Regions from separate parts of the Bacillus cereus group sp. BfR-BA-01430 genome, predicted to be linked through region 3. Evidence: riboswitches for the same ligand, from Rfam matches in the RefSeq annotation. Region 3 holds a riboswitch; each other region holds the start of a gene.

Region 1 (4,936 bases), on a different contig from region 3:
AATCGAATGGTTTTGTTCCAGTTTGAGGATTATATTGAAAAACCCCACCTATCTCTATATGAGTTTGAGGCGGGGATTTTTGTTAAGAGGATAAAAACAGCTTTTATATATTTACAGGTTCTTCTACATAGGAAAGGGCGTTTTCAAAATCAGTAATTAAATCGTCTACATTTTCTAATCCAACCGATAAGCGAAGTAAAGAATTAGAAATTCCTCTTTCATTGCGAGCTTCTTGCGATAATGCTGCATGGGACATTTTAGCAGGATACGATAGGATGGATTCAACAGCCCCTAAGCTTACAGCAAATACAGGTAGTTTTATTTTAGATAAAAATTGGCGCAATGCGTCTTCTGATTGTAATGAAAAGGATAAAACAGCTCCGCCAGATTTTGCTTGTGAACGTTGTATTTCATAACCGGAGTGAGATTCTAATCCCGGGTAATAGACATGTTGTATTTTGCTATGATTTTGGAAATAATGGGCGATTTTACTTGCGTTTATTGCTGAATGTTCAAGGCGTACATGCAATGTTTTCAGTCCGCGAAGTACAAGAGAGCTATCTTGAGGACTTAATATAGCCCCAAAAGCGTTTTGTAAAAAGCTAAGTTTTTGGGCGAGATTATGATCTTTTACAACAGCTAATCCAGCTGTTACATCACTATGCCCTGCGATAAATTTTGTTGCACTATGCAATACAACATCAGCTCCAAGATCCAGCGGTTTTTGAAATAGTGGTGTTAAAAATGTATTATCTACGAAAGTAAGTGCCCCAACAGATTTCGCTAACTTACAAACAGCGCGAATATCTGTTACTTTTAATAACGGATTAGATGGCGTTTCAATATAAAAAACTTTTGTATTTGCTTGTATATTTCGCTTTACGTCATCTACATTTGTCATATCGACAAATGTATGGGATATCCCATAACGCGATAGAACTTCTGTTACAATTCGGTAAGTGCCACCATATACATCTTCTGAGATGAGAACATGGTCTCCTTGTGAGAGAAGAAGAAAGGCAGTAGAAATGGCTGCAATGCCAGATGCAAAAGCAAATCCTTTTGTTCCTCCTTCAAGAAGAGCAATTATATCTTCAAGCGCTTCACGTGTAGGATTACCTGAGCGACTATAGTCGTATTTTCCAAAGGAATCTACATCAAACTGATGAAAAGTTGATGTATTGTAAATCGGAACGTTAACAGCACCGGTTTGTGCGTCATGTTTATACTTGTTATGCAGTAACAGTGTGTCTAAAGAGTAACTCATATTTTTACACCTTCTTTTGCATATTGAATTGCTTGCTGTAAGTCCTGAATTAAGTCGTCGCTATGTTCAATGCCAACGGAAAAACGAAGTAGACGATTGCATACACCTCGTGCAATTCGTATATCTGCTGGAATATCAGCATGTGTTTGTGTAGCTGGATATGTCATTAAACTTTCGACGCCACCTAAGCTTTCAGCAAATGTAATAATAGATAAAGATTGTAAGAAGGGATTGATCCATTTCTCATCGCGAAGACGAAAGGAAATCATGCCCCCTCTACCTGGATAAAATACGTCTGTTACACCGTCTTCTTCTTTTAAATAGGTCACAATTTTATTTGCATTTTCTTCATGTTGCTTCATCCGAAGTGCTAAAGTTTTCATTCCTCGTATTAATAACCATGAATCAAAAGGGTTAAGTACAGCGCCAGAAGCGTTATGGTAATGGGCAAGCTCCGCACAAAGTACATTTCCTTTTGCAACAACAAGACCGCTTAATACGTCGTTATGTCCGCCTAAATATTTTGTTGCGCTATGTAGAACGATATCAGCTCCATCAGTTAAAGGTTGCTGTATATACGGTGTATAGAAAGTATTATCTACAATGAGCAGTAAATCATGACGCTTTGCAACAGTTGCAACAGCTTGAATATCAGTTACTTGCATTAAAGGATTGGTAGGTGTTTCGATGAAAATTGCTTTTGTTTTAGAAGTAATTGCGTGTTCAATTTGCTCAATCGATTGTGTATCTACGTATCTACATCGAATATTCCACTTTTTCTCATGTTCCGAAAATAAACGATACGTTCCTCCGTATAAGTCTTCAGATACAATAAGTTCATCATCGGAGCGAAATAGAGAAAGAACAAGCAGAACAGCTGCCATTCCAGAACTACAGGCATAGCCTTGATCGCCTTTTTCTAAATCAGCAATTGCGCGTTCTACAAGACCGCGTGTAGGGTTGCCAGTTCGAGAATAATCAAAGCCAGTTGATTTTCCGATTCCTTCATGGCGATAGGCCGTTGAAAAATAAACGGGGGGATTTACCGTACCTGTACCCGCTTCACTGCGGTTTCCAATTTGAGCTAATGTTGTTTCGATTGTTGACATATCAACATTCCTCCTTTGTGAGATGAAAACTTAAGTCTATGGTAATAGGAAAATAAAAAAAGCCTTCAAAGAAGAAGGCTTTCATTCAAATAGAGTCTTCTTCTTATCTCTCAAATTACTCAATAATTTGCTGGAATTAGCACCTTATTAACAAATTTGTTAATGGTTGCTGAGGTGTCGTAGGGCCAGTCCCTCTACCTCTCTAGATAAGAATACTTTGTATGAAATTTTATTATGTGTTTAACTTTACAACAAAAGGTAAAAGAATTGCAACTTTATTTTGAATATTTTTTAATTTTTTATATTTTTATTGACTTTCCTTTTTTTGCATGCTAATTTTATTAGAAAATCAGCAAATTTTGTTAAAAGGAGAACGGATTTCCTTTTCATAACATAAATAAATAGTAAGGACAAACTCTTATTAAGAGCGGTGGAGGGAAAAGGCCCTGTGAAACCCGGCAACCTTCAAACAATACGTTTGAAACGGTGCTAATACCTGCAAAACAAGTCGTTTTGCGTGATAAGAGGTGGATTGATAAAGTCCCCCTCTTCAAGGTGAAGAGGGGGACTTTTTATATTGATAGAAAAGAGGGAGATAAGTGAAATTACTAGATTTGTTATCAAAAGGGATTGTAATTGGTGATGGAGCAATTGGTACATTACTGCATTCACACGGACTACAAAGTAGTTTTGAAGAGTTAAATATATCAGATCCAGATTTAATTGTATCGATTCATAAACAATACGTAGCTGCTGGAGCTGATGTGATCCAAACAAATACATATGGTGCAAATGAGGCGAAATTGCGTACATATGGCTTAGAAAATCAAGTTGTACAAATTAATAGAGCAGCAGTAAAGCTCGCGAAAGCAGCAGTTAAGGAGCAAAATGCGATTTTAGGAACGATTGGTGGAATGAAACATATTGGTGCCGTTACGACAACGAATATAGAGCGAGAATTTATGCTACTTGAACAGGCTGGAGCGTTAATAGAAGAAGAGGTAGATGGGCTACTGCTTGAAACATTTTATGATGAATTTGAGCTCATACATGCTATCAAAGTCCTAAGGAAACAAACAGATATTCCGATTGTTGCACAATTAGCACTTCATGAGGCTGGTACGACCCAAAATGGAAATGATGTGAATGAGATATTAGCACAACTCATACATGATGGTGCAAATGTGGTCGGCCTAAATTGTCAATTGGGACCGCTTCCTATGACGGAAGCTTTAAGAATGATCTCGATTCCGAAAGACGGTTATTTATCTGCTTATCCAAATGCTGGACTTCCAAATTATATAGAAGGACGCTATATATACGAAGGAAGTCCGGCTTACTTTGAGACGATGACACCAAAGTTTATTGAACAAGGGGTTCGTTTATTAGGAGGTTGTTGTGGTACAACACCGGCACATATTGAAAGAATGAAACGTGCAATTACCAATCAAGTACCTGTTATAGAGAAGATGGTTGTTTTAAGGCCACAAGTCATTCATGTACACTCGGAGCGCTCCCGATCGCATAGTACTCTTGCCGAGAAAGCGAAAAAACAAACGACAGTTGTCGTTGAACTAGATCCACCTAAAACATTGGATACACAGCGTTTTTTTGAAGGAGCGAAAGCATTAAAGCGAGCAGGTGCTGATGCGATTACATTAGCTGATAATTCGTTAGCTTCACCGCGCATTTCAAATATGGCGATGGGAGCGTTATTAACGAAGCACGATATACCAGTACTTACTCATTTAACGTGCCGAGATCACAATGTAATTGGATTACAATCGCATCTACTTGGATTATCAGCGCTAGGAATGGAAGAAGTACTCGCTTTAACAGGTGATCCAGCTCGGGTTGGTGATTTTCCAGGGGCTACTTCTGTATATGATGTATCGTCTATTGAGCTTATTAAGATGATTCAGGAGATGAATGATGGTCGATCCATTTTAGGGAAATCGATTGGTCCGGCAACAAGGTTTTCTGTCGGAGGGGCATTTAATCCACATGTAAGACATTTAAAAGCTGCAGTAAAGCGGATGGAAAGAAAAATTGCAGCGGGTGCTGAATATTTCTTAACGCAGCCCATTTATGATAAGGCGTTGATTTATGAAGTATACGAAGAAACGAAACATTTAGAACAACCTATTTTTATTGGAGTTATGCCTCTAGTAAGCAAACGGAATGCAGATTTTCTTCATTTTGAAGTACCGGGGATTACGCTTCCAGATCACGTGCGAGAAAGAATGGGAGAACATGAAATAGAAGCGGATGCGATTGAAGAAGGGATCGGTATTGCACAGGAGTTAATTGATGAAGCATTGAAATATTTTCATGGCATTTACCTTATTACGCCATTTTTAAAATATGAGATTACAGAACATCTTGTGAAATATGTAAAGGAAAAACAAGAAGCGAGAGAGGAAGTAAGAAATGAGACGGATTGAAGAAAGGTTGCAGCAAGAAATCTTAATATTAGATGGTGCAATGGGAACGATGATTCAACAAGCCGATTTAATAGCTGATGATTTCGGTGGTGAAGAATACGAAGGATGTAATGAAT
Region 2 (4,936 bases), on a different contig from region 3:
TTACAGTTCCCGTTTTATGCCGGAATTATGGGAATGATGATGGGGGCAAATAGCGAAGGACTTTCACTTGGTGGAGCTATTTCAAATTTCTTTATTCAAATCTCTAACGAAACGACTTTTCCTTTATTTACATTTTTAAGTGCAGGAATTGTCAATATCTTCGTTCCATCCGGAGGGGGCCAGTGGGCCGTACAAGCTCCGATTATGCTTCCAGCTGGTGCAGAGCTCGGTGTCCCCGCTGCGAAAACGGCAATGGCCATCGCCTGGGGAGACGCTTGGACAAATTTAATTCAGCCATTTTGGGCATTACCAGCCTTAGCAATTGCAGGATTAGGTGCTCGCGATATTATGGGATTCTGTGTGATTAATCTACTCTACGCAGGAGCCATCATCGGTTTATGCTTACTTTTCATTTAAATGAACATACCAAAAAGCTAGTTTTCATACTAGCTTTTCTTCTTTCATCTCTGTTTTTCTTAATAAACGAGCCGGATAAAAAGTTAAAATTGCTAAGACAAATAATATCCAAAATACATTATATAGTGAAGTACGATAGATATTGATCACTCATATGATACTTCATTTTCTATACAAGCAATCACTCTTTTCCATTGCGCAATAGATAATTGTAACGGTTCATATTTCACCGCACTGGTTAAAGCACTTTCTATATATGCCGGATTTTCACTTAAAAAATCCCAACAGAGTACTTTGGGGAGATAATACGCTTGAAACGTTTCACTTTCTTTTATAAGCTGATCAACCTCGCGCTCACAAATTCCTCTTACTAAATACTCAGTCCTTAATTCTTGATATACATTTTGTGAATACTCGCTATACTGTTTCAGTTGAAGTAAACAAATAATATATGTACGAAATACATCATCTTGCCGCTCACAACATTCCATAATTCTTTCTACTTCACTCATCGTTACTCAACCTTCCCTTGCATTCCCAAAGTAAAGTTAAAATTTCCCTTTCTGTAACATATTCTCTACAATCTTTACATTTTTAGAATTCTTTAATAGTCTCTGTATAATTTTCATCAACTCTTCTTTCTCAAATGTTTGTAACTTCTCTCTCATCACCTCTTCTCCAATACTTTGAATTTCATATACAACTGCTGCCATATGCTTACAATAGTTTTCATAAGGGCACTCACAACTACTGCTTATAAAATCTTCAAGATGAATCACTACCTCATAATCTCCGTAGTTCCCTCTTACAAGTGCAAATACTTTATCATTATGTACTTCTACATCTTCTACATATCCCTCTTCATAATATTCACACCCTCTATCAATAATGTGCTTAGGAATCCATTTTTTCATCTCGTTTATTAAAAAAGCGTACATAGAACCGTCCTTCCTTAAATTCCCTTTTGACTTCGTTTTATATTGTATGATATTCTATTACATGTCAAGTAGCAAGCCTATAAGACAACACAACTGGCACCTAATCGGCAAAGGTGTCTCTTTTCATGTTTAGCCGAATGAATGGCCTCTTTCAGGGCATATTCAACTTTTAACACTACACACTCAACACCATTCCCTTGTATCAGGCTGCTTTCGCAGTCTTTTACTCTACATATTATCTTAATTTTCGAACAAATCATAATATAAAGTGCAGGCTCATAATCAGTGAGGATTTCTCCATCCCCCCACTGATTATGAGTCCTCACTCAAATAGCGGGATAAAAAAGAGAGACTAGCTTCCTTTTCGCGCCTTATAATAAACGCCTTTTTCACTATGATGACATTCGTCATCGGCTAAAGTAATTTTCCCATCCAGTTTCAACTCATCTAATAGCCTTGATAAATAAAATTGGTGTAACATTTTTTTTGTAAATTTTCCTTCATGATTTGATTCGATATGCTCTTGAATATCCACCAATGATATCGCTTTATCCTGTTCCATCATATATTCATATACTGCATTACGCAGCTTTACGTACTTCTCAAGTTTCACCGTACATTTACAGCCCCTTTCTTCTTATTCTTTTATGATTGAATGGTTTTTTATAATAAAAAAACCTCTTCGATAAGAAGAAGTTATGTCTAATCTCTTCATCTTATCTTTCAGAACAAATATGTTCTGCTGGAATTAGCACCTGCATCGCGGTTGCTGGGTTTCTTTGGGCCAGTCCCTCCACCTCTCTGGATAAGAAAATATTCACTTTACCTCCAATGATATCCACTTCCCTTATAAATGTCAAATCATATACGTACTATGTTTTTTGTAAACTGTCCATGCTACAAGTATACACAACAAAGAAGGACTTGATGATGGAGAAACATGCACGCGGATATGTTCAAGATTCTTTTCATTCCTTACAAGAAGCAAAGTATTGTTTAAAAAATGGCTTATAAATAGTAGAAAAAGATGAAAATTGCGAGCGAATTGAACAATCTCTTCAAGCAGTAAACGATGCTTTGCAAAGATGTAATTATACTAATAAGGTTAAACCGCAATCGGCGCTGGTTTTTACGTATACTCTTACCTTAATCTCTTGGTTCTCACGAATTGTCGAAGTAAAAGTGTTACTGCTCACCCATACCGAAACAAATCGAGCCCATCTTAAAAGATGGGCCCTTCTTTACATTGTATACGGTAACACTAGTAGTGCTACTATGAAAAAATAGACTGAATTTAAAATCTCTAAAACCCCTACTTTTAAAATAGAAATTTTCTTACCATATAATAAAATGGCTCGAACGAAACTCGGAAGGAATAGAAGAGAAAGAAGCGGACTCCAAATACATAGTAGAATTAGTAACATAATATGATATCCCCAAGATAGATTCCGATAGAGCAAATTATGTTTTTCACGTATCATCGTCTTCACATAAAACGTACTTCCTAAAAAATAAAGAAAGGATACAGCTGCTATCCATAATGCAACTGCGTCAACAGTTTTCATTGAAAAATAATAGCTAATCAGACCACCAATACAAAAAATGATTATAGCACAAATATCATTCGTTAATGCACGTTCCTTTTTTTGACGAGCAAAATATATATTCACTATAAAAAGGGGAATAAGAATACCAATAAACATAACGATTTTCCATTCGTATAATAACGATATCATCCCAAATATGCCCGCAATGATAAAATATAATAAAGCGGCATATAGAAACTCCTTTTTTCGTCTCTGTTTCATATACATAAGAAATGGATACGTTGCCAAATATATAAATAACCAAGCAATAAATAGGGGAATATGATAGATAGTAGGATTACCAAGTAATACGCTAAGTAAAAACGGAATAAGCAGCATTCCCCATGCACCATGCTGCTTTGGAATTACGAGCTTCATATGCTTTTGCATCTCCTCTTTGAAAACTTTTCTCATTCCCTATTATATAAAAATCTCATATCAAAATTAGAATATATTCAATCAATTTCTTGACACTTTTGTGGATAAAAAAATACTTCTTACGAATAGTAAGAAGTATGAAAGAGGCAAACGAATATGTAAGTCGCGACCCTACTCTATATGAGTATGCTGTAATGTTTTCATATATTCACTAACGATTCGTATTCAAAATGCCATATTTCTTTTTAAATCTCATTAAAATCTTAATCCATGAAGAGCTAAATAATATAAGAAAGATCACATTTGAAATGGCATGACTTATATCAAAATAAAAACTTGTCGCATAATATGAAAGAAACGATTTCCACGTCACATCTTGTATAAAACCAAGAAGTCCCCAGGCATTCATAATCCATCCAAAGAAAAAGCCTGCTAAAAAGCCAAAAATTACTCTTCCAAGCAACTTTTTCATCATCCATGTGTTACGAAGGCATCCAGCTATAAACCCTATCATTCCCCACGAAAACATTTGCCACGGTGTCCAAGGACCTTGTCCTAAAAAAATATTAGATACAATCGCTGCTGTTGCGCCAATCATAAACCCTGCTTCACTTCCAAACACAACCGCCGATACAATGATGACAAATGAAGTTGGTTGCACACTTGGTATAATAGAAAATGGCACACGACTAACAGCCGCGATAGCCGCTAAAACAGCTACCATCACAATTTCACGTGAAACAAAAGCTCGCTTTTCAAAACGGATATAAAATGGCAACATTGTCAAAAAGAGCAATAAAAAACTAGACAACATATAATGTTTACTCATGATAAGCGACGTAAAAAGAAGTGTACTAATAATGACTAGAAAAAAACAGACTATAAAAGTAAAATATCGTTTGGACACGCTTCGTACACATCCTCCCACGTTAATGCATAAGGCAACCTTTTCCGAATAAAACGATTAATCGCTGTTGTATAAAAGAAGTTACCGCTAAAAAATTCTTTTGGTTCATCATTTATCATTACCTTTCCATCAAATAACATCATACACTGGTCCACATATTTTGCAGCAAATTCAATGTCGTGTGTTGCCATGACAATCGTTGTTCCTTCTCTTTGCAGAGCTTGAAACAACCGACCTAATTTTTCTTTTTTTGCTGGGTCTACCCCTTTTGTCGGCTCATCTAATAATAATAAACTTGGCTTTGATAATAGCGCGATACATAATGCAAGAAGTTGTTGTTCTCCACCGCTACAATCATGTGGATAACGTTCACAAATAGAACGAAGCCAAAACCGATCGAGCATATTTTCTGTCACTACATTTGCTTCTGCTCCATACAATTCACGTGCTCGTTCAAATACTTCCTCCCTCACTGTATCACAGGAAAAATGATAGTATGGATGTTGCGATACATATCCAATTTGTTTAAACCTTTCCTTCGAATGGAGTTTATGAATCGCTTCCCCATTCCAGCGTACTTTTCCTCTTCTTGCTTTTTGTAAGCCTGCTAAAACAGTTAACAATGTCGATTTTCCCGTACCATTTTTTCCGACAAGTGCAATCCATTTTCCTCTTTCAATACACATCGTTAAATCTTGTAAAATAAACGG
Region 3 (4,936 bases):
TAAATTCCCATGACTTCGCCATCTAACAAGTGGTTTTTCATCTGGATTATTATACTTGAAATAGTTTTTTGGAACTGCTATATCCAATCCTCTTTGTATATCCCGTTCATATTCTCGTTTTAATGTATCACAGCTATATTCACTATGCCCAAGAACGAAAATATATTTTCCATTTTGTCCGATAACAAGATGGACACCAGCTTCTTCTGAAGTTGCAAGCAATTTCAAGTCTTCTACCTTTTCTATGTCTTTTGCATGTACTTCTGTATGACGAGAATGCGGTGCAAAAAAGAGCTCATCAAATCCTTGTAACAATTTCACATGTTGCTCAAGTACTTCATGTTCAAACACACCGAACATTTTTTCTTCAAGCGGATATTTAGGAATCCCATAATGATAGTACAATCCAGCTTGTGCTCCCCAACAAATATGCAATGTAGACGTTACATTCGTTTTCGAATAGTCCATTATTTTCTTGAGCTCTTCCCAATAATCCACATCTTCAAATGGAAGAGTTTCAATCGGAGCTCCTGTAATAATAAGCCCATCAAATCTCTCTTTTTCAATATCGCGAAATGTCTTATAAAAACTTGTTAAATGATCTTGCGCTACATTGCGAGAGATATGCGATTCCATATGAAGTAAATGCACATCTAATTGAAGGGGCGTATTACCGAGTAATCTAAGTAATTGCGCCTCGGTTTCTTGCTTTTTGGGCATTAAGTTCAAAATTGCAATTTTTAAAGCTCTAATATCTTGTGTTTCTGCTCGCTCCTTTGTCATGGCAAAAATATTTTCTTCTTGCAACACTTTACGAGCTGGTAAATCCTTGTCAATTATGATTGGCATGTGTTTTGCCCCCAATTAAAGCTGCATCCAAATCAGCAATAATATCAGAAACATCTTCTATACCAACTGATAAACGAATTAAATCTGACGTAACACCGGCTAAACGTTGATCTTCTTCCGTTAACTGTCTATGTGTTGTACTAGCAGGGTGAATCACACAAGTTCTTGCATCTGCGACATGTGTTACAAGCGTTGCCAATTTCACATTTGCGATAAATTCTTTCGCCGCTTCTAGTCCGCCTTTAATTCCAAACGTTAAAACTCCACTTGCACCTTTTGATAAGTATTTTTGCGCCAATGAATAGTTTTCGTTACTCTCTAATCCTGGATAATTGACCCACTCAATACGCTCATGCTTAGAAAGCCACTTTGCGATTGCAAGAGCATTTTCACTATGACGTTCCATTCTCAAATGCAACGTTTCTAAACCAATATTGCTAATATATGCATTAAATGGGCTCATACAATTTCCATAGTCCCTTAATAATTGAACACGCGCTTTCACAATATATGCCGCTTCCCTAAAATCCTGTACATAACTTACACCGTGATAACTTGGATCAGGTTCTACAAGTTCGGGATATTTTCCATTCGTCCAATCAAAATTCCCTCCATCAATTACAACGCCACCTAATGAGCTTGCATGCCCATCAATATACTTTGTTGTAGAATGAACTACAATATTTGCTCCATGCTCAAACGCCTGACATAAATATGGCGTTGCTAATGTGTTATCAACAATAAACGGTACGTCTAGTTCTGTTGCAGCACGAGAAAATTCCTTGAAGTTCAAAACGTTCATAGCTGGATTTCCAAGTGATTCTGCATAAATAAGCTTTGTTTTATCATTGGCAAGTGCCACAATTTCATCAGCGGATAAGTTCGGATTAAAGAATGTAACATCAATCCCAAGCTTACGCAAACTAACTCCAAACAAGTTAAAAGTCCCTCCATAAACGGTTGAAGAACAAAGTAAATGGTCACCACTGCTACAAATATTTAAAATAGCAAGCATAATAGCAGCCTGGCCAGAAGCTGTTGCAACAGCGCCTACACCACCCTCTAGTTCCGCTAACTTCTGCTCAAATGCTGCAATTGTCGGATTCCCAATACGTGTATAGATATACCCTTCTGCTTCTAAATTAAAAAGCGCCGCCAAATCATCTGATGTGTCGTATTTATATGTTGTACTTTGATAAAGTGGTAGAACGCGCGGCTCCCCATTCTTTGGTGTATATCCCCCTTGCACACAGATTGTTCCTTTTCCCCATGATTCGCTCATTTCTCATACTCCCTTCTTATATAAAACAAATAAAAAAACTGCTTCTTTCCTGAATGAGAAAGAAGCAGTTTAAAAACACGCTCTAAAATTCCTTCTTATCTCTCAGGATTTATTACCTGCAGGATTTGGCACAATTCCGATATTCGGCTGTTGCCAAGGCTTCATAGGGCCTGTCCCTCCACCTTTTCTTGATAAGACTATGCAATTACCAATGATTTTATAGCAATTATTTTCTAATGTCAATTTATTTACTGAATCTTTACAAAACAATATATTAACTGTTTATTTTTCTTTTCAAAAAATTAAAATTATATAACTATACTGTTTTTCATATCCTATATAACAATAACAAACAAGTATCTCTTAGTAACTACTTTATCATCACAGCTGTGCCATAACCGATTCACTCTGTCAACCCTTGCCCAGCGGTCATCTCAAAGCGCAGACCAACAATAGCATTGGCCCCTAATCTTTGTCTCTTTCTCCAAACGTCCTTTTACCATTTTCTTAGAAATCCTCTAGTATTTCTACTAGTTCTTCCTCAACAATTGACTTTAAATCTTTATTGAACAACACTTCCCGTTATGAATCCAAAAATGCCTGTAATCGTTTTTGTTGGTACTGAATCTGTAGATACCATCAACATTTTTATCCTGCTACATATATAAAAAGCAACTTTTTATTTAAATGAACATAAATTTCCAGTTTATAATAAAAAATAGATATCCTTTCAAGGGAACAATCCACTTTTTTACTTTGTACTTATTCACAACATTGATATAATGATTAAAAATGCAGTTATCATTATATCACCTGAGGGGGCTTTTACAATGACATTAAATAAAGCACTTACAATTGCTGGTTCTGACACAAGCGGTGGTGCCGGAATGCAAGCGGATTTAAAAACATTCCAAGAACTTGGTGTATACGGAATGACATCTCTTACAACAATCGTAACAATGGATCCACACAATGGCTGGGCACATAACGTATTTCCTATCCCTGTTTCTACATTAAAACCACAATTAGAAACAACAATTGAAGGTGTCGGTGTAGATGCATTAAAAACAGGTATGCTTGGATCAGTAGAGATTATCGAAATGGTTGCTGAAACAATCGAAAAACATAATCTAAAAAACGTTGTCGTAGATCCAGTTATGGTTTGTAAAGGAGCAGACGAAGCTTTACATCCTGAAACAAATGACTGCTTACGTGATGTTCTTGTACCAAAAGCATTAATTGTAACACCAAATTTATTTGAAGCATATCAATTAAGCGGTGTAAAAATTACTTCTCTTGCAGACATGAAAGAAGCAGCGAAAAAAATTCATGCTTTAGGTGCAAAATATGTACTGATTAAAGGCGGTAACAAATTAGGTACAGAAACAGCAATTGATGTATTATATGATGGTGAAACATTTGAACTTTTAGAATCAGAAAAAATTGATACAACAAATACACATGGTGCAGGTTGCACATACTCAGCAGCCATTACAGCTGAACTTGCAAAAGGTAAATCTGTAAAAGAAGCTGTAAAAGTTGCGAAGGAATTCATTACTGCGGCGATTCGTCATTCGTTTAAAATCAACGAATATGTAGGCCCAACACATCACGGTGCATATCGTAAATTTGCCGGAAAAGAACTTGTATAACGACGCAAAAATAAAGCTATCAAACGGTAGCTTTATTTTTTTCTGTTCCACGTGAAACGTAAACCGAAGAAGAAGAGCGAAACCCCGCTCTTCTTCTTAACAACATCTTGATACTTTTCCGCCTTTTGCATTAAATCTTGCTTCTTGTGCCTCTGCAAAAAATTGTTTTCGGCATAAAATGGGATCTCCAGGATGATTTTCTTTCATATGAGTGACATATGTTTCATAACTTGGAACGCCAACAAGCAAGCTAATGAATTGTTTTCTTGCTCCCCATATGTTTCCTAATTTTTTAAGCATAATTTCTCGACTCACTTTCATCTCTTGGAATATATGGTGCTTCTTTTAATGGTGTAGCTTTGTTTTGCAACACACGAATCCATATACGAATTGCAGAAATTAGAACTGCTATGACGACTAACATGAAAATTCCACAAAGTGCCGCATCAATATAATCATTGAAAATGATTTGTTTCATTTGTGCGATATTTTTTGCTGGTGCTACTATTTTTCCTTCATCTAGTGCACCTTGAAATACTTTTGCATGCGATAAAAATCCGATTTTAGGATTTTCATGGAACAGCTTTTGATAACCAGCTGTCATTGTTACAATTAGCAATCCGATTGTTGGGATAAGCGTTACCCAAACGTATAGCTTTTTACCCATTTTGAATAAAATAGTTGTTCCAAGTAATAAAGCAATTCCAGCTAGCATTTGGTTAGCAATACCGAAGAGTGGCCATAATGTATTAATGCCACCAAGAGGATCCACTACTCCCTGATATAAGAAGTAACCCCATCCTAATACGCATAATGTTGTGGCGGTCACATTTGCTACTGTGGAATCTGTTCTTGCAAACGGCTTATATACATGCCCTAATATATCTTGAATCATAAAACGGCCTATGCGTGTTCCTGCATCAATTGTCGTTAAAATAAATAGTGCTTCAAATAAAATGGCGAAGTGATACCAAAATGCCATCATCGCTGTACCGCCCAATATTTGTGAAAAGATATAAGCCATTCCGATTGCTAATGTTGGTGCACCACCTGTTCGAGATAATATCGTTTGTTCTCCTACATTTGTAGCCAGTTCTTTTAACTCATTTGGTGTAATCGCAAATCCCCATGATGAAATAACTTGTGCAGCCTG

The links. Region 3 has a riboswitch for S-adenosylmethionine ahead of MR058_RS17225 (bifunctional O-acetylhomoserine aminocarboxypropyltransferase/cysteine synthase). Riboswitches for the same ligand answer to the same signal wherever they lie in the genome.
Positions count from the first base shown of each region.
Region 1: it holds a riboswitch for S-adenosylmethionine, as region 3 does, so the genes downstream of both, MR058_RS18165 (bifunctional homocysteine S-methyltransferase/methylenetetrahydrofolate reductase) here and MR058_RS17225 (bifunctional O-acetylhomoserine aminocarboxypropyltransferase/cysteine synthase) in region 3, are expected to answer to the same signal.
Region 2: it holds a riboswitch for S-adenosylmethionine, as region 3 does, so the genes downstream of both, MR058_RS07020 (hypothetical protein) here and MR058_RS17225 (bifunctional O-acetylhomoserine aminocarboxypropyltransferase/cysteine synthase) in region 3, are expected to answer to the same signal.

Region 1 is NZ_JAKUEW010000013.1:16,739-21,674, reverse strand. It holds gene metC (cystathionine beta-lyase) at 104-1,267, opposite strand; gene MR058_RS18170 (methionine biosynthesis PLP-dependent protein) at 1,264-2,376, opposite strand; SAM riboswitch class I at 2,477-2,589, opposite strand; SAM riboswitch class I at 2,792-2,903, shown strand; gene MR058_RS18165 (bifunctional homocysteine S-methyltransferase/methylenetetrahydrofolate reductase) at 2,976-4,820, shown strand; gene metH (methionine synthase) at 4,807-4,936, shown strand, end outside.
Region 2 is NZ_JAKUEW010000002.1:496,591-501,526, forward strand. It holds gene MR058_RS07005 (short-chain fatty acid transporter) at 1-417, shown strand, start outside; gene MR058_RS07010 (group-specific protein) at 564-929, opposite strand; gene MR058_RS07015 (SWIM zinc finger family protein) at 966-1,355, opposite strand; gene MR058_RS07020 (hypothetical protein) at 1,708-1,968, opposite strand; SAM riboswitch class I at 2,069-2,167, opposite strand; partial or broken gene MR058_RS23595 (hypothetical protein) at 2,286-2,471, shown strand; gene MR058_RS07025 (YwiC-like family protein) at 2,597-3,319, opposite strand; gene MR058_RS07030 (ECF transporter S component) at 3,531-4,226, opposite strand; gene MR058_RS23600 (ATP-binding cassette domain-containing protein) at 4,199-4,936, opposite strand, start outside.
Region 3 is NZ_JAKUEW010000011.1:86,367-91,302, reverse strand. It holds gene metA (homoserine O-acetyltransferase MetA) at 1-849, opposite strand, end outside; gene MR058_RS17225 (bifunctional O-acetylhomoserine aminocarboxypropyltransferase/cysteine synthase) at 833-2,131, opposite strand; SAM riboswitch class I at 2,224-2,329, opposite strand; partial or broken gene MR058_RS23725 (heavy metal-binding domain-containing protein) at 2,535-2,777, opposite strand; gene pdxK (pyridoxine/pyridoxal/pyridoxamine kinase) at 2,962-3,783, shown strand; gene MR058_RS17215 (YbdD/YjiX family protein) at 3,880-4,083, opposite strand; gene MR058_RS17210 (carbon starvation CstA family protein) at 4,076-4,936, opposite strand, start outside.